2 regions of the Paenibacillus sp. FSL P4-0184 genome follow, and region 2 is predicted to be linked to the other one. Evidence: a T-box and tRNA genes for the amino acid it is inferred to sense, from the RefSeq annotation. Region 2 holds a T-box; the other holds one or more tRNA genes.
The links. The T-box of region 2 lies ahead of MKY52_RS15180 (valine--tRNA ligase). A T-box ahead of a tRNA ligase gene usually reads a tRNA of that ligase, here a tRNA-Val.
Positions count from the first base shown of each region.

Region 1: it has a tRNA-Val gene. The T-box ahead of MKY52_RS15180 (valine--tRNA ligase) is inferred to sense a tRNA for this amino acid. The anticodon was not compared.

Region 1 is NZ_JBBORN010000002.1:577,004-586,486, forward strand. It holds gene MKY52_RS24305 (fibronectin type III domain-containing protein) at 1-707, shown strand, start outside; gene MKY52_RS24310 (helix-turn-helix domain-containing protein) at 1,177-1,368, shown strand; tRNA gene MKY52_RS24315 (tRNA-Val) at 1,509-1,580, opposite strand; gene MKY52_RS24320 (hypothetical protein) at 1,712-2,014, opposite strand; gene MKY52_RS24325 (site-2 protease family protein) at 2,342-3,418, shown strand; gene MKY52_RS24330 (hypothetical protein) at 3,523-3,735, shown strand; gene MKY52_RS24335 (GNAT family N-acetyltransferase) at 3,843-4,286, shown strand; gene MKY52_RS24340 (DUF3892 domain-containing protein) at 4,372-4,611, shown strand; gene MKY52_RS24345 (MBL fold metallo-hydrolase) at 4,676-5,413, opposite strand; gene MKY52_RS24350 (copper amine oxidase) at 5,578-6,132, shown strand; gene MKY52_RS24355 (DUF1292 domain-containing protein) at 6,213-6,524, shown strand; gene MKY52_RS24360 (aminotransferase class I/II-fold pyridoxal phosphate-dependent enzyme) at 6,655-8,130, opposite strand; gene MKY52_RS24365 (MFS transporter) at 8,227-9,483, shown strand, end outside.
Region 2 is NZ_JBBORN010000001.1:3,485,060-3,494,542, forward strand. It holds gene MKY52_RS15170 (RluA family pseudouridine synthase) at 1-263, shown strand, start outside; gene MKY52_RS15175 (LysM peptidoglycan-binding domain-containing protein) at 625-1,995, shown strand; T-box leader at 2,337-2,620, shown strand; gene MKY52_RS15180 (valine--tRNA ligase) at 2,776-5,412, shown strand; gene MKY52_RS15185 (bifunctional folylpolyglutamate synthase/dihydrofolate synthase) at 5,418-6,794, shown strand; gene murC (UDP-N-acetylmuramate--L-alanine ligase) at 6,801-8,180, shown strand; gene MKY52_RS15195 (GGDEF domain-containing protein) at 8,462-9,483, shown strand, end outside.

The DNA.
Region 1 (9,483 bases), on a different contig from region 2:
ATGCTTATTCGGCAAATGGCGCAGCACAAGGGGTAACACTTTTGTTTGAAAAATTGAATTTAGAAAATAAGTTGCATTCAGTAGAAATAAGTGCTGTAAATTCGGGTACTTATACAATATTTGATTTTGATGCTGTTGATATTGACAAAGATGGAACTGTAATTGATGCAACCATAAGTGCGCCTACCAATTTAAAAGCAATAGCTGGAAATTCTAAAGTAGAATTAAGCTGGACAGTGAGTTCTAATGGGATAGGTTATAAAATTAGACGTAGTACAACAGCTGGAGGCCCTTATGAAACGATAGCTACTAATGTAACAAACACAGTTTATACCGACACTTCTGTAATTAATGAAACAACATACTATTATGTGGTAGCTGCAATAAATGAAAGTAGAGAAAGCAATTACTCTAATGAAGCAACTGCCAAACCACAAGGAGTAGTAGTGCCAGATCCAGAACCATCTGGTGATCGGGCTATACTTACAATTACTTTAACAGCTGGTCTTGAGAAAGAATTCGACCTATCAAATACAGAAGTAAAAGCCTTTTTGGAATGGTATGATACACGCTATGCTGGAACAGGACCTGCTAAGTTTGCTATTAATAAACATGATAATAATAAGGGACCATTCAGCAATCGTACTGAGTATGTGATTTTTGACAAGATCCTTACCTTCAGTGTAGATGAATATTCAGCTAAATAAAATTATTTACACATTGTTCAAGTGCCGATAAAATAACTGTAAAGAAGCACCGTACCCTGCCATAACTGGTGGGGTATTTTTTAATTCAGGTAAATATTCCTTACCAGTAATATAGAGTACATATACATAATGTTCCAAATTAATTAATCTATTATTATGAATAATGAAAACTATCAGTATAGAGATACATACTTTACTGGGGGGAATCCAGCAATTCTATATATACTCATACTTGGATTGGTTCTATTGGGATTTGTTTTGTTTTATTTAATCAAGAAATATCGAAAGAAGAGAAAGTGAGAAGTCATGAGCACTACATATATAGTCTTAGAGAGTGATACTGATTTCCTGACAGCAGACCTTTCTCAATAAAAGGTATCCGTATGGTTTCATAGCAAGATACGGTGGAAGGCTTTTTATAAGCTGGCCTTGGATTTGAATCTAGTAATCGAGAAGGAGGAAGAGAAGGGTGATTGAACAAATATATAAGACTACTTCTGATTATCCCTCTGTACTCACAGCAAAGGAAATCCAACAAATACTTGGTATCGGTGAACGTCAAACATATGAACTATTAAACTCAAGTCAATTTCATATCGTGCGGGTCGGAAAGATGATAAAAGTATCCAAGGATGTATTTCTAAAATGGTTACAGGGGTAAAAAAAAGTGGTGCCGATAATGGCACCACTTTTGCTTTAGTCAACTACAGGGCACCATAATGGCACCAATTCGTATTTCGCTCAAAACATAAACATCTCTAAACAAAAGAAAAAGCCTTATATAATAAGGCTTTCTCAGTATAGGACGGATGGGGTTCGAACCCATGACCCCTACCCTGTCAAGATAGTGCTCTCCCGCTGAGCTACCGTCCTGCGACGAATTTCATAATACCATACGATAGAGTAGGATGGCAATTCTTTTTTTACAATCTATAGGGATGATAGTTTACATAGTCTTTAAAATAATAAGAAAAGGGGACGCCGCTCCATCCCCATGAGCCACGTCAGATAAAGAACGGGAGTAGAAATATATCGCTTATACCGAAAAAAGGGATGCGTCGTGGAAAGAAGCGACGTCTTGGGAAAAAGCCAGGCCGGAAACCAAATTGTCTATACGCCGATTCGTGTGTGGGCATTCCGTTTAAACGTTCTATCATTTCGTTGCTAGGAACCGCAAGAGTAACATAGTTTTGATCTACATGGGCAATAAAGCCATCAAAGGACTGACCGTCAGTCGTTGTAATACCTACGTATTTGTTCATACAATTCCAGCTGACCTGTTGATGTAAATTTGCATTTGTATCCATAAATAACCTCCTCAATTGAATAACCCTGATAACAGTCTATGGTTCGTAGCCTATAACGTTCACGGCGTTAGCCTATAGGGTAACCATAAAATTCGGGTTATTTTGTGTGAGGTGGGGGTGTGTATTGAAGCGGAATCACTGTCTTTTCTTGAATAATAGTAAAAATTATTCATTATCTGTTGGTTTGATGTTGAAACGATTCTAAAAGTTGCGTCGTATACTTAGCCAAGTGCTTTTTTATGGAAATACTCCTTAAGCGCTTATGATAAAATGGAGGGTAATGTACAGCAGTTAGATAAAAATTGAAAGAAAAAGGAGCTTGAGAACTTGCCGCAAAATGAGCAGAAAAAGGATTCTTCCACGCCATGGAAATGGTTGGGGGGCGGGGCGGCGATGCTCCTGTTTAAAGGAAAGGCGATTTTGTCTCTTCTGAAAATAGGTAAAATTGCCGGGCCGTTAATATCAATGATGATTTCAATATGGGCTTATGCTTTGATTTACCCGTGGGGGTTTGCCGTGGGCTTTGTTCTGCTCCTGCTAGTCCATGAATTAGGACATGTAATAGCAGCGAAACGGATCGGGCTTCCAGTCAGCGCTCCGCTATTTATACCGTTTTTGGGAGCTTTAATTACAATGAAGAAACAGCCGTTGGATGCCCAGACAGAAGCTTATATTGCTTTTGGAGGTCCGATCTTAGGAACCATTGGGGCTACAGCCGTTTTTGGAGCGGCTTATTACATGGATAGTCCACTTCTCTATTCCTTGGCTTATATAGGTTTTTTACTTAATCTGATCAATCTGCTGCCGATTCACCCGCTTGACGGCGGCCGTATTGCAACCGCGGTGACGCGCTGGCTGTGGCTTGTGGGGCTCGTGGGTGGTTTAGCCATCATCATCTATATGCGTTCGATCTTGTTCTTTATTATTTGGGCGTTATTTGCTTACGATCTGTATAACAAATATGTGAAGAGACGCACTAACAATCGCCTTTATTCTGTAACGAAGAGTTTCTTAATTCCAGTAGAGCCACTTAGAGATGCAGGCTACATGATTCCAGGACCAGAGCATAGAAGAGATTTACCTTTTACTACTTACAGTGATTTGGAAAGACAGCAGTATGTAGGGGTGAGATGGGATCAACTGAACTACATTGGTAGAGCTACGCTTCCACAGCAATGCATCATTGAAAAGGTACGTATCTCGCAGCTAGAGCCTGTGACCTTAGAGAATGGGCTTCATCTTAAGATGAATTGTGATATTAGCTATTCGGTCTACGAGAACGATAAGTATTACGATGTGCCGGCTAGCTTACGCTGGAAATACGGTATCGCTTATTTTGTATTAGCTGGCTTTCTGGCAGGAATGATGTACATGGTCCATGCCGTTGGAAATGTGAATCTATAAGGGTTAGAATCGGGCAATGAAGTGATCCAATGGTTTATAAAACTCATGAACCGTCAAAGCTGTAATGAGAATAACCGCAGTTGAACGGTGAAAGGAGTAAAACCATGCCTAAATATTTGAAATGGGAAGTCGGCGTTTGTCTGCTGTTACTGATGGTTTTGGGAGGATGTTCCGAGGCGAAGCCAACAAAAGTCATGGAAATCAAAGAAATGACCAACCTAGATGGAAAGCCAAAAGGTCAGTACCCTCCATTGTCACCAGTGATGCAAGACACATACAATCGTTCGATTCCTGAAGAAGTATATTCTGCAGATTAGAGCAGCGTAGAAGACGGTTTCTCATGCTCAGGCTTTTCTTTCTAGTCGAATTTTTATATAATAGACAACTATCGTTGGATACATAGAGAGAGGAGTTTGGGACTAACATGGCGGCAGAAATCTTACGGGTAACTACAGAGGAACAGCTTCAGATGGGGCTGGATATTCGTACTAAAGTATTTGTAGAGGAACAAATGGTGCCGGCTGAGGAAGAAATTGATGAATACGATGTTATCGGTCCGAATGCGCACCATATTCTAATTATAGATGAAGGTGTACCTGTGGCTACGGGAAGATTGATTTATTACAAAGCAGGTACAGCCAAAATGCAGCGTATCGCCGTACTGAAAGATTATCGAGTCAAAGGATACGGACGTGTTCTGTTGCTAGCTATGGAAGAGCTTGCTCGGGAGCTTGGACTGGAAGCTTCGATTCTTGATGCACAGTGCCAAGCTGAGAATTTCTACAAGAAGCTAGGATATGAAGTGATTTCTACGGAACCTTTTTATGACGCAGGTATTCTACATGTACGGATGCAGAAAACTCTTTAAAAATAGCGCACATAATTTACCGTTCCATGAAGCAAGCTAGGATGTGCCATATGATGGCAAATCCAAGCGCAAGGGGCGAGCTGAAGTGCCAAATAACGAACGCGAAAGTTTCGTAGCTGTACAGAAAAATGGAGACGGAGATTTAACCAGTTTCCAGACCTCTACAGGACGTGTCCTGGCGTATGACCAAGCGCTTCAAGAAGTACAGGCCGGAAATATTGCCGGAGTGAATGCTTTTAAAGGTAAAGACGGAGGAACTTATATTCGCGGCGACGCGGATGGGGATCCAACCAACAATTTGGATAATCTTCCGAGTTTCTCATAGTTCTAAAGGCAAAGACCGTACAAACGTCATCGGACGTCAATGTACGGTCTTTTTTTTATCCTAATCAGAGTTTATAAATTACATGCTGCTCAATAAACTCCATCTCTCCAGTAAGCCCGACGAATTGAGGTTGTTCATCGCTATAATGCATAAGCTTGATGATACGTCGAACATCTTCAGGTAAAGACATTAACTCCTCCAGCGTGGTGTGAACAACACCTGATCCACCAAGCTGACAGTCATGCAGAATCATTCGGATGCCGTGCTCACGGACAAGGCGTATAAGTAGATCCGGCTGAAAAGTCATGTCCGCGCTGTAGAAAATCTCATTATTTATTAGAAGGGAATAGCTATCTTTGCCAGGAATATGCGGCGTATGTATGATCTCGAGCGTAAGAGAAGGAGCGAGCTTGTACGTAATTCCGGGTTTCATAGGTTTAACCTCGAAGATATCGGTCAGGGAGGCTACTGCATCTTTTTGATATAGTCCACCCTTTAAGGTGTTGTTCCAAAGTGGCTCAACAAGCGTCTCAGGTAAATGTAATCTCATAGTTTTCCCGTATACGTGCTTTAGCGTAAGTGCTAGCTCTTCCAGACCTCCAACATGGTCCGCATGAATATGCGTAATTAGAGTAGCGTTTACGTCACGGAAGGATTTCCCGATGGTATGCATGGCAAGTGGGGCTGTAATCCCGCAATCAATCAGTAGGGTATAATCATCAGCTAGTAGCAAGCCATTATTGTTAAAATAGTTTTTTGCAAAAGCATTGCCAGTTCCTAGCATTTGTAGGCTCAGACTCATAAGAAAGTACCCTCCTGAAATCGCTGTTAGCTAATATATCAACTTTGAACAAGTACATAATATCATTTTTCGGAAGATGAATGAAATATTTACCTACAATTAGCGCAACTTGCTGAGACAAAGTAAGTATACATTAATAGCATGAATTATTTGGAGGGTTTCAAATGAATAGATGGAAAAAAGTCACTTTATGTGTGTTTGCTTTTTCCTTGATGGGTGGCTCCTTATTGTTCGCCGATTCTGTGAGTAAGAAAATCAGGGTATGGAACAACGGGACGGAAATTGTAGACGGCGGTTATTTGATTGATGGAAAAACATATATTCCCGCAAGAGAAGCGGGCGGGGTAGTGAATTGGGATGGATCTGGAAAAGTGACGATTCTTAAGCCTAATGTTCATATTGTTCTTTTTAAGGATAATACGGTCTTTGGTAACGTAAACGTAGGCAAGCTTAAGATTAAAATATTAACCCAGGTAGATAGCTTAACAGAAGAGGTTTCAGCTGTAAAAGTAGCCATTACGGACCCCTCTGGTAATGTTAAGGATATTCAGTCGCAGGAGCTTGAAGGCTCGCAGAAGGATAATTTCTGGTTTCCGACCTCGGAGTTTACTTATGATTTTAAAGAAACCGGCAAATATCGGGTAGGCTTCTACATGAAAGCTTCCAAAAATGCGGATTACGTTCTTGTGTCAGAAAAGGTAATTACAGCTCTTAATTAAGGGTTCTAAATTGACCTGAACTAATCTAACGTGGTAGTATACCAGATGTAGGATAATACAATTCAAAGTGAGGTATTACAATGAGCGATCACAAACATGAGCATGGTGAAGCATGCGGTTGCGGGCATGATCACGACCATGAGCACGAGGAGTTTGTGCTGACCTTGACGAACGAGCAGGGCGAAGATGTTGAAATGGTATTGGTTGAAACTTTCGACATCGGTGAGAAACTATACGCGCTGCTGTTAGAAAAGGAAAATCCTGAAGCGGATGGCATTATTCTGCGCATGGAAGAAGAAGACGAAGAAATGGTATTGTACAATATCGAAGATGAAGAAGAATGGAAAGCTGTTGAAGAAGCTTACAACAATCTCCTTGCTCAGCAAGAATAGATTTTAGCGACTAAATTAAGCTGTTCTATTGTGTATATGACAGTTGATGTTTATATACAGAAACCCGATACTTATTATGGTATCGGGTTTTTGTATAAATGAATGAAGTTTTTTAGGAAAATGATGGGTCTTAGGAAATAGGATCGGCTTCTACAATCACTTTTATGTTCGTGATGCTGCGATCTTCAGGACCTTTAACCGGAAGTCCGATCTCCACATGGTCAATAATATAATCGATGTTATCCTGAGTGATAACTTCGCCAGGGAGAAGAATAGGAATTCCAGGCGGATATACATATATAAACTCTGCAATAATGTAGCCAGCAGATTCACGGAATGGAACTAACTGCGTATCCGCATAAAAAGCGTCCCTTGGAATCAGAGCAAGCTGTGGAATTTCTGGAACCTGAACCTTAAGTTCGTAGATTTCACCCTTGCTGTAATGAATGGCGGACAACACCCGAAGTGCAGCTAATAATTTATCTACTGATTCTTGGGTATCACCTGGGGTAATAAGGCAAAGAATATTATACATGTCACTTAGTTCTACTTCGATGTTGTACTTTTCGCGCAGCCAGTTTTCGGTTTCGTATCCTGTGATTCCTAAATGGCGCACATGAATGTTGAGCTTAGTTGGGTCATGATCAAATGTTGCTTCTGTCCCAAGGATCTCTTTTCCAAAGCTGTACAGGCCTTCGATCGTATTGATCGTTTCGCGTGCGTAGTTGGACAGTCTGATGGTTCTTTCCGCCATTTCATGACCGTTCAGCGCGAGATTACGTCTTGATGTATCCAAAGACGCTAATAAAATATATGAGGTAGATGTTGTAGTCAGCATGCTCATAATGGTCTGTACCCGTTGCGGGTTAATCAGACCCGTCTTAGCATTAAGATTCAGTACCGAGCTTTGCGTCATGGAGCCGCCAAGTTTATGCACACTAGTGGCAGCGATGTCCGCTCCGGCCTGCATGGCCGATACCGGCAGATCCTCATGAAAATGAATCAGTACTCCATGTGCCTCGTCCACCAATACGGGTACACCGTAACGGTGAGCCAGGTCGACAATCGAACGCAGGTCGGCGCATACACCGAAGTACGTGGGATTGATTACTAGAACTCCTTTGGCGTCTGGATGACGCCTTAACGCTCGTTCCAGCGAACTGGTCGTTATGCCGTGATCTATCCCAAGATTCTCATCCTGAACAGGCGAGACAAACACAGGCTTGGCTCCGGAGAAGATAATGGCCGACATCACAGATTTATGAATGTTGCGCGGCACAATTATTTTATCACCCGGTGAGCAGACAGAGAGGATCATCGTCATGATGGCATTGCTCGTGCCCTGTACGCTAAAATACGTATAGTCGGCGCCGAAAGCCTTCGCAGCCAGCTTCTGAGCTTCCTGGATTACTCCAGTTGGCTGATGTAAATCATCAAGCGGTGCGATGTTGATTAGATCGATGGATAGAGCGTTATCGCCGATAAACTCACGGAATTCGGCATCGGTTCCTAGCCCCTTCTTATGCCCCGGGATATGAAATTGAACGGGATTGCCGGCGGCATGCTTTTTTAAAGCTGTGAAGAGGGGAGTACGGTGTTGATTCATTTAATGCTGTCACAACCTTTCGCGAATATTAAAATTTAAGGCAAGCATCAGTATAACAAAACAATCTACAGAATACTAGGATTTGGATGTGATAGAATGTCCACGAAAGCTGCGCAACGTACACATATCAGTTTGACGTCGCCATTTATCATGGAGATGTGGGTAATTATTTTTTTAGTTGAGTTTGTTAAAGGGTCGCTACTTGTCGCTTTGTTACCCGTATATATGGAGAATATTTTGGGTCTATCTGTTACGGTAGTAGGCTTTGCCTTTGCACTCCAGTATTTGGGGGATAATCTATTCCGCAGTCCTTCTGGCTGGGTTATGGAGCGCATAGGATTTCGCTGGACCATGACAAGTGCCTTGTTGTTGATCCTAGTAGCTGTTGGAATGATAATATATGCCAAAACAGCAGTTACGCTCTCGATTGCCTGTCTTATTCTTGGGATCGGGACATCCCCGCTTTGGCCTTGTGTGATGACTGGAATAACGGAATTGGCGGGATCTACTAAAAGCGGCAGCAGTGGTGCAGCTATGGGTGCTGTAGAGATGGCATCGCTCGCAGGAACGGGAATCGGTCCGATTGTAGTGAATTTTTTGATGGATCAGGGGGGACAAAGCTATCGTGTAGCCTTTTTGGTCCTGCTAGGGTGTGCTGCTGTAGTAGTTGTAGTTGCCCTATTTCTACCTAAAAGAATCTCGTCAAGTGGCACTCATGCAGTTGTTAGGGACATGGAGGGGCTTGGTGGAGTCGTTGAACGTAAAAAAATTAGTCCGTTAGAAAGTATAAAAAGAACACTTCATCAGGTCAGAACGACGCTTAAAGTCAGTCGCCTACTATATCCGGCCTTATTTCTTCAGGCTTTTGCCATTGGCTTGATGACCCCAGTAGTTACCTTGTTTGCACGTACAGAGTTGCATGTTAGTCCAAATCAGTTTAGCCTACTTCTGATTGCCGGTGGTGGGATTACGGTGCTCGCTCTAATTCCAGCAGGAAAGCTGGTAGACCGAATAGGAACAACTGTGTTTCTGAACATTGGCTTTTTGCTCGCCGCCTTTTCGCTTGCCCTGTTCTCACAGGTACGCTGGCTCCCGCTTGCTTTTATCGCGGTGGCATTGGTCGGTATAAGCTACGCGCTTATTCTCCCGGCATGGAATGCCTTTCTGGCTAAGCAAGTGCCTAAGGGGGAACGAGGGACTGTGTGGGGGCTTTTCTTGACCTTGCAAGGCTCAGGGATGGTGGCAGGACCAGTGATATCAGGGAGACTATGGGACCATGTAGGTCACGGTGTTCCGTTTCTGATGAGTGCAATTGTAATGTTGATGCTCTTTGGGCTGCATTTACTAATTGTA
Region 2 (9,483 bases):
ATGGCGGGAGCCTGGTGCATGTGCAGCTGGAGACCGGAAGGACGCATCAGATTCGCGTCCATCTCAGCCATATGGGTCATCCCTTGTATGGGGATGCGCTATATGGCGGCCCGGTCTGGGCTTCCAGCGCTGCCGGCCGACATGCGCTCCATGGCGAGCTGCTGTCTTTCCGCCACCCTTGGAGCGGTGAACAACTGGAAGTAAGCGATCCGTGGCCGGAGGATATGCTTCAGCTGCGGGAGCTGCTGTCTGAAGCGCCTTGACGGCTACGTTATAAACCTGAGAATCGTGGTATCAGCAAATGCTGGTATTACGGTTCTTTTTTTATCTATTTTTTCGTAGGGTATATAATTTTCTGTTTTTTCAGAAAGAAGCATCTATCTATGTCCTAATAGCAAAAGCAGCATATAATACTTTGTTCATGCGGAGTAGTTCATCTATTGGCCGGCAGATAGGTTCGAATAGTCCCTGAATTTATGAAATTAATAGCATCCTGTCCGGTTAGTGCTACCAAAGTTGTCATGCCTTTCTGTTTGAAGCATATACATGTGGGGAGTAACATTTTGGGCTTATACTCTGGGCCTGTCTCAGGGTTAGATTATGCCAAGAAGGAGGACATATCCCGTGTTTGATCAGTCCCACGGCTTGCGGTTTGATATTTATGAACGCATTCACCTATCGGAAGAGCTTCCGGGAATAGCTGAGCTGGAGGAGGTTGAACTACTTCCGGAAATCCAGGTGATTCAGCGGGAGGATCGTGCCGAGTTATATGGTCAGCTGTTGCTTACCGGACTCTACCGGAGCGAAGATGACCGAACACAGCGTCTGGAGCACGCCATTCCCGTTGAAATCACTGTTCCGCTTACACGCGTCAGCTCGATTGAAGATATTGGGGTGGAGATCGAGAATTTTGATATTGATCTGCTCACGATGCGTACTGTGAATATAACAGGCGTATTATCCCTGCGGGGAATCGGTGGTGCGGAGCCTCAACCACAACCGGCCTGGCAGCAGGAAGAGTACACAGTTGCCTATTCCCCTCTCAGTGATGACAGGGTAATCGAAGCATCTGCAGTGAACCAAGAACACGAAACTGATGCACTTTATGAAAATTCACAGTGGACCTTTGGCGAGGATGCATCAGAGGTTGCCGTAGAAGAACATGAGCATGCTGAAGCTAATGCAGGTGCATCAGAGCCCTCATTGGTCTCGAGTGGAGCTGGTCATTCGTCCCCTATAGTGAATTTCTCATCCGCTCATGAGAAGGACAAGGGCGCGAAAGCGCGGACGCATAGTCTGGATTCGCAAACAGAGGATTCCAAAGCAGGAATAGCGGATTACTGGTTTAAAGCTGAGTCACAGAATGAAGCTGAGGCCACTCAGCTGAATCAAGTTAGCCAGGCGAGTCAAGCGGATCAGGAGCAAGAAGCTGAATATACTTTTGCTTCAAGAGAAACCGCTGTTCCAGCAGCTAATGCTGATGCGGATCAAGATATTGCTGTATTCGCTTCGGAAAACGAGGCCAGTAATGAGCTTCATGCACAAGAAGAGAATGCTCAGCCGATCCACGAGAATACGAATGAAGTTCTTGTTTCTCAAGAGACTGTGCCACAGTCAGAGGAGAAGCAAGATCTTAAGATTGCGCTAGGAAGCAAGAAAGAAGCAGAGGCTCCAGTCAAAGAGCATCTCACCTTCTCTTCATTACTCAGTTCTAGTCGTTCTCGTAAAGAACAAGAGGCTCTCCTATCTGAAGGAAATGCATCGGCTGCAGCGATCATTCCAGAGGCCGGAAATAATACGGAGTGGAAGAGCAGATTCATTGCTGGAGCAGATGGCGCTAACCTATTCCGTAAGGTTCGCCTTTGCATCGTGCAGCGTGAAGAAACGCTGGATACAATCGCAGAGAAGTATCAGCTAAGTGCGCGGGAGCTGGGAATGTATAATCGATTGTCTGGGCAGAGTGTAGAAGAAGGGCAAGTGTTGTACATTCCGTAATTGAATTACAATGCGTACTCATATGAATAGGTGAATCCCGATCTGATAGTAGATCGGGATTTTTGTCAAATATAAGAATATATAAGTTTCACGTTATACATTATCCTTATATTTCTCAAATAAACGCTTACCGTCCGTAAAAGGACGTCGAAGGCGTTTATTCTTGTGTGACCGGAGAACGTTAGAATGTGGGGTATCTAACCAACGCAGAGTGATGAATCGAATGAAAATTCGACATATGCACGCTATAAGTCGAAATTCCGCTTAAAGTCCCGCTGTAGAAGCCTATTCAGGTTGACTAGGGATGACTCAAAATGTATTATGGAGTAAGCAATATCTAAGTAAAGACTGGGAACGGGAAGAGTAGGCGGTCAGCCCTTCAGAGAGCGGAATGCAAGTGCTGTGACATTCCGTAGGATACAGCCACCGAAGTCGCCCCGGAGTCGCCCTTCTGAGCTTGTCTTCATGGATATGAAAGATAAGTTAGGATGTGGCCGGTAGCAGCCGTTATCTGTACGAGTGTCGCGCTAAGCTTCTGAACCGTAAGGTGAGAGAAGTGCAGGTTTATTTTTCATTGGCGCGAAACAAAGGTGGTACCGCGAAAGAATGGCCTTTCGTCCTTTGAGACGAGGGGTCTTTTTGTTTTTTAGAAACCAACTACAAGTAACCAAGTGGAGGTATCAGAGAATGGCTGACCAAAACAATCTAACAGCGGCAGAGTTGCCGAACTTGCAAGATACAGCGGCAGATGCTGCCGCTGCAAATGATTCTAAGAATGAAATGCCAACCACGTATGATCCAAAATCGGCAGAAACCAAGTGGTATTCCTACTGGACAGAGGGTGGATATTTCCGTGCAGGCGGGCGTCCAGATGCAAAAGCATACAGCATTGTAATCCCGCCGCCAAACGTAACGGGAATGCTGCACATTGGTCATGCGCTTGATTTTACGCTTCAGGATATCCTGATTCGTACAAAACGGATGCAAGGCTTCGACACGTTGTGGCTACCAGGTACGGACCATGCCGGTATCGCAACGCAGACAAAGGTAGAGCAAAAGCTGCGTGAGCAGGGGATTTCTAGACATGATCTCGGCCGTGAGAAGTTCCTGGAACAGGTGTGGGAGTGGAAAGATAAATATGCGAACACCATTCATGAGCAGTGGGCTAAGATGGGGCTTTCCCTTGACTATTCCCGCGAACGGTTTACCCTGGATGAAGGGTTGTCGAAAGCTGTACGCGAGGTATTCGTTAAGCTCTATAATAAAGGCTTGATCTACCGCGGCAAACGCATTATCAACTGGGACCCTGCGGCTCGTACAGCATTGTCGGATATCGAGGTTGAATATAAAGAAGTTAATGGTCACTTGTATCACCTGCGTTACCCGCTCAAAGACGGTAGCGGATTTATCACAGTGGCGACCACACGTCCGGAGACCATGCTGGGTGATACAGCGGTTGCTGTTCATCCGGAAGACGATCGTTATAAAGATCTGATCGGCAAAACGTTGATCCTGCCGATTATCGGCCGTGAGATTCCGATTATCGCTGATGATTATGTAGACAAAGAGTTTGGTAGTGGTGCGGTTAAAATTACACCAGCTCATGACCCGAATGACTTCGAGATGGGTCAACGTCACAACTTACCGCAGATTAACGTAATGGATGAGAGCGGTACGATGAATGAAGAAGCAGGACCTTACCAAGGTCAAGACCGGAGTGTATGTCGTAAGGCTATCACTGCTGACCTGAAGGAGCAAGGTGTGCTGATCAATATCGAAGATCATGTGCATCAAGTTGGCCACAGTGAACGCTCTGGAGCGGTTGTTGAGCCGTACTTGTCCACACAATGGTTCGTGAAGATGCAGCCACTCGCTGAAGCTGCCATCAATGCACAGAAGGATGGGAACGGGGTTAACTTTGTACCGGACCGTTTCGAGAGAACTTACCTGAACTGGATCGAGAACGTACGTGATTGGTGTATTTCCCGTCAGCTGTGGTGGGGACATCGTATTCCAGCATGGTATTCCGAGTCTACTGGTGAATTGGTTGTGGCAAATGACGAGGAAGAAGCGCGCCGGATCAGTGGTCTAACCGACTTGAAACAGGACGAAGATGTACTGGATACCTGGTTTAGCTCTAATCTGTGGCCTTTTGCCACACTAGGATGGCCAGATGAGAACAGTGCAGATTTCAAACGCTACTATCCGAACGATGTGCTCGTAACAGGCTACGATATTATTTATTTCTGGGTAGCGCGGATGATCTTCTCAGCTCTTGAATTTACCGGAGAAAAACCTTTCTCAGATGTATTGATGCATGGTTTGGTACGGGATTCCGAAGGTCAAAAAATGTCCAAATCACTCGGGAATGGCGTAGACCCCCTTGAAGTAATCGAGAAGTATGGCGCAGATGCAATGCGTTACATGATTTCTACCGGAAGTACAGCTGGACAGGATCTACGCTTCCGTTGGGAAAAGGTTGAGCAGGCGCGTAATTTCGCCAATAAGATCTGGAATGCATCACGCTTTGCGTTGATGAATTTGGAAGGCGTAAGCTTTGAGAATATTGACATTTCGGGTGAGCTAAGTACTGCTGATCGCTGGATTTTGCACCGTCTGAACGAAACTTCTCGTGAGATTACGCGTCTAATTGACTCGTACGAGTTCGGTGAGACCGGTCGCCAGCTGTACAACTTCATTTGGGACGATCTATGTGATTGGTATATTGAGTTCGCGAAGCTGTCACTTTACGGATCAGACGCCGCGGCCAAAGCTAAGACACAGTCTGTACTTGCCTATGTACTAGACCGCACAATGCGCTTGATTCATCCGTTTATGCCGTTTATTTCGGAAGAAATCTGGCAGCACCTTCCGCATGAAGGGGAGACGATTACGCTGGCTGCATGGCCGGAGTATGATGCTGCTCTGGAGAATCCGCAGGCCGTAGCGGAAATGAACCTGCTGATGGATGTAATCCGGGCCGTTCGTAATATCCGGGCTGAAGTGAATGTACCGATGAGCAAAAAGGTTGAATTGATCATCAAAGCGGGTAATGAAGAGACGCTGAGTATTATCACCCGTAACGACAACTACATTGGACGCTTCTGTAATACATCTTCCTTCGAAGCTGGCCTGAATCCAGAAACGCCGGATAAGGTAATGTCCGCTGTAGTAACAGGAGCAGAACTGCTTCTGCCATTGTCGGGACTCATTGATATTGAACAAGAAATCGCTCGTCTGGAAAAAGAAGTACAGACGCTGAACAGCGAAGTAGAACGCGTAGAGAAAAAGCTGAGCAATCAAGGCTTCGTGGCCAAAGCTCCTGCTAAAGTTATCGAAGAGGAACGGGCGAAGCAGGCAGATTATTCTGCTAAACGTGAGAAAGTACTTGCCCGCATCGCAGAGCTGAGAGGATAAGAGACATGGATGACCTAAATCGGGGCGGAAGTACCGCCCCTCTTGCGACATACACCGAAGCGGTTGATTGGATCAAGAGCCTAATCCCTTTTGGGATACGGCCAGGTTTAGATAGAATCGAGATGTTGATGGACAAGCTGGGAAATCCGCACCGTCGGCTGAAGTTTATTCATGTGGCGGGTACGAACGGCAAAGGTTCAACTTGTGCTTTTTTGACTAGTGCACTTATACAAAGCGGCTATTCAGTAGGCACCTTTACATCTCCGTATATTACAAAGTTCACGAACAGGTTCCAATATAATAATACGGACATCTCTGAAGAAACGCTTGTCGAACTGGTTAACCAATTACGTCCACTAGTCCAAGAAATTTCGGAAACGGAGTTTGGCTCACCTACGATGTTCGAGGTAACTACAGCTGTGGCCATTCTATTTTTTGCGGGCGTCTCTTGTCCTGATGTTGTCGTATGGGAGACCGGGCTTGGGGGAAGGCTGGATGTAACGAACATCGTGACTCCGATTGTTTCTGTGATTACTAATGTTGGTCATGATCACATGGATATTTTGGGAGATACGTTAGAGAAGATTGCAATGGAGAAAGCCGGAATTATTAAGACGGGCGTACCTGTTGTTAGCTGCGTAACTCAGCCGGAAGTCGTAGCGGTTCTGAAAGAGAAAGCAGCGGCTTGCCGCTCTACTCTTTATCTTGCCGGAGAAGATTTTAGCTATGAGGCTACTGAAATCCGGGAGGATGTGCAGACTTTTCATTTTAAGGGTCCCTTTCGTTCGCTTGAACTTGGGATCGTAATGAAAGGCGAGCACCAGATTAGCAATGCGGCAGCTGCCATGATGGTACTTGAGGTTCTGCGTCAGTATATGGCCTTTATGCTTGAGGATGAAGATGTGCTTGAAGGTTTGCGCCACGCATTCTGGGCTGGAAGGCTGGAAGAGGTAAGCAAGTCTCCAAGGATTGTACTGGACGGAGCACATAATCCGGAAGGTGCGGAGAGTCTTGCAAAAAGTCTGCCTCAGCTCTATCAATACGGTAAATTAAATTTACTTATGGGAATGCTGTCAAATAAGCATCATGAATCCTACTTTAAGCATATACTGCCTATAGTGGATACGCTCATCCTGACCGAACCGGATTTCCAGAACAAAATGGACGCGGAGAATCTGCAAGTTATCGCAGAAAGTCTGCGGGAGAAATATGCCAAGGAAAACTTGGCAATCATAGTAGAACATAATTGGGGAAAAGCGCTGCAGCTACTGAAGTCGATTACAGCGGAGGATGACCTTGCCGTCGTATCTGGTACGCTGTATTTAATCTCTGACGTACGCGGTACACTTTTGCAGCAACCCGATACTGAAAAAGGCTGGTGACGACTGTTGGATACTACTGAACGTGTGCATTTTATAGGGATCGGCGGCTACGGAATGAGCGCGATTGCCCGGGTAATGCTAGAAATGGGATATACAGTTACGGGCTCCGATGTGGCTGCCCAAGAATTAACGGATAAATTGATTGCTAAAGGTGCCAAGATTTATATCGGGCATACAGCAGAACAAGTAAAAGGTGCGGATCTAGTCGTATACTCTACGGCTTTGTCTAGTGATAATGTGGAATGGGTGGAAGCTGAGCGTCTTAAGATTCCAATTCTGCATCGTTCGCAAATGTTAGCCCGTTTATTGAATGAACGTAAAGGGGTAGCCGTTGCTGGAGCACACGGGAAAACTACCACCTCCTCCATGATTGCACTTGTGATGGAAGAGTGCGACGTTGATCCAACGTATATTATCGGTGGAGAGATTATGAATGTAGGTACGAATGCAAAGGCGGGACAAGGTGAGTTTGTAGTAGCGGAAGCGGATGAGAGTGATGGCTCTTTCCTGCACTATCACCCTTGGCTTGGGATCGTTACGAATGTTGAAGCGGATCACTTGGAAAATTACGACGGAGACTTTAACCGTCTTAAGGCTGCATACGTGCAGTTCATGAACCAAACGCGCGAAGATGGAACTGCTATAGTATGCGCTGACGACGAGAATGTGATTTCTCTTTTACCTGAAGTAACAGGTAAGGTGATTACTTATGGCATCAAGTCGAACACTGCGGATTATATTGCCACTGATATCGTTTTAGGCGATCGTCAAGTATCGTACACGATGAATCATAATGGAGAAGTGCTTGGACGGATTGAACTCTCCGTTCCCGGGCAGTACAATCTTTATAATTCAATGGCAGCGGTAATCGCTTGTTTGAAATCAGGGATTTCTTTCGAGAAAATCGCTGAAGCGATTGTGAAATTCCATGGTGCGAAGCGCCGTTTTCAAGTGCTCGGAGAAGTCAATGACATTCTGGTCATTGATGATTATGCGCATCATCCTACAGAGATTCAGGCAACGATCAGTGCTGCTAAGGCAACAGGGAAACGGATTATTGCGGTATTCCAGCCTCAGCGCTATACACGTACTTTCTTCCTGTTAGATGCTTTCAGCCGTGCCTTTAGCGAAGCTGACGAAGTCATCATCACTGATATTTACTCTCCGGCTGGAGAGAAACAAATCGAAGGTGTTACTTCTGCGAAGCTGGTTGAGCTTATCGTTAAGAACAGTAATGCGGGCGCGAGACATCTGCCAACCAAAGAAGATGTGCTAGCTGATCTGACACCTCGTATTGCTCCAGGTGATCTGGTGATTACGATGGGCGCAGGCGATATCTGGAAGGTCGGATACGCACTGGCAGACGGTTTGAAGAAGAAGCATTAAGTTTGCAAATTGAGGTCAATTCGAGGATATTTATATTCTCTATTCAATAGCACTTCCCCAAAATTTCCTTCAGATAATCCTTGTGTTTATCTGAAGGGAGTTTAGAGGGAAGTGTTTTTTGGTATTGTTAACGTATTTACTGATATAGTTATAAAGTGCTATAGTGCTGTCAGAAGAGGATCGATTTTTCAACGTATATTTGGGGTCCCCACAAAGTACCTGAATACGTTATCGAAGCAAAGCCGCACTTTGTGGGGATATTTTCGCATAGGTGGTGACGTATGAGCTCCCTGCTTGAAATTAGAACACTGATTTATTTGTTTATTTTCGGAAATTTATTTATATTGCTGCTTATAACCAATTATCGAAGTACCGCTGTTAAAGATACAGCCTCCACCTTGTTCATCCGATCAAAGGAAGTGCAGCTACTCTTTTGGTTTTCGATTTTATTATGGGATTATCTCCCTCATGCGTTGTCCATTCCGCTTAGCAATGCTCTGATGCTTGGAGGGTGCTGTCTCGAAATTACAGCGTTACTGCTGATGATGGGAGTACTGGGGCCAAGAATAAAGCGATATTACATCATTCTTTCGATATTGAGTGCAATCAGTTTTAGTATTATCGCATTATTTTTTAATCAAACCAACTTGCGTATCGCCTGTACTTCACTTTGGTCTATACTGTTTGTAGTTTATCCGGCTTATCATCTAACTGTGAATAAAAAGGCTACACCTCTTCAAAAAATATTAGGTGTATTATTTTATGTATTTGCAGCGATTATGCTGATGCGGGCACTTGTTGCACTGATTTGGGAGCCCGAGATGAATGTGTTCTCCACCAATCTTACGCAGTATTTGTATTATCTGGGGATGTATTTATTATTTATTGTGGGGGCTGCCGGTTTTATTCTACTCTCAAATGAGCATTCCTTCGTCAAACTAAAAAGAATAGCTAGTTATGATGATTTGACTGGGATTCTAAACCGTGGGGCATTTCTTCAGGAAGCGGAGATAAAGCTTGAAAAGGCAGTTCGAGCGCAGGAGTACTTCTCATTTTTGCTATTGGATTTGGATTATTTTAAACAGGTCAACGATACTTATGGTCATGATACCGGTGACATTGTGCTGGAAGAGTTCGCATCGACGATTAAAGATAATCTCGGAAATGGCGATTTGTTTGGCAGACTGGGGGGCGAGGAATTCGCAGTCATACTCTGTGGGGTAGATGAGCAAAGCTGCGATCAGAAAGCTGAAGCGCTTCGTGAGACGATAATGAATAATTCCACTAATAAGGTTCAACAGGG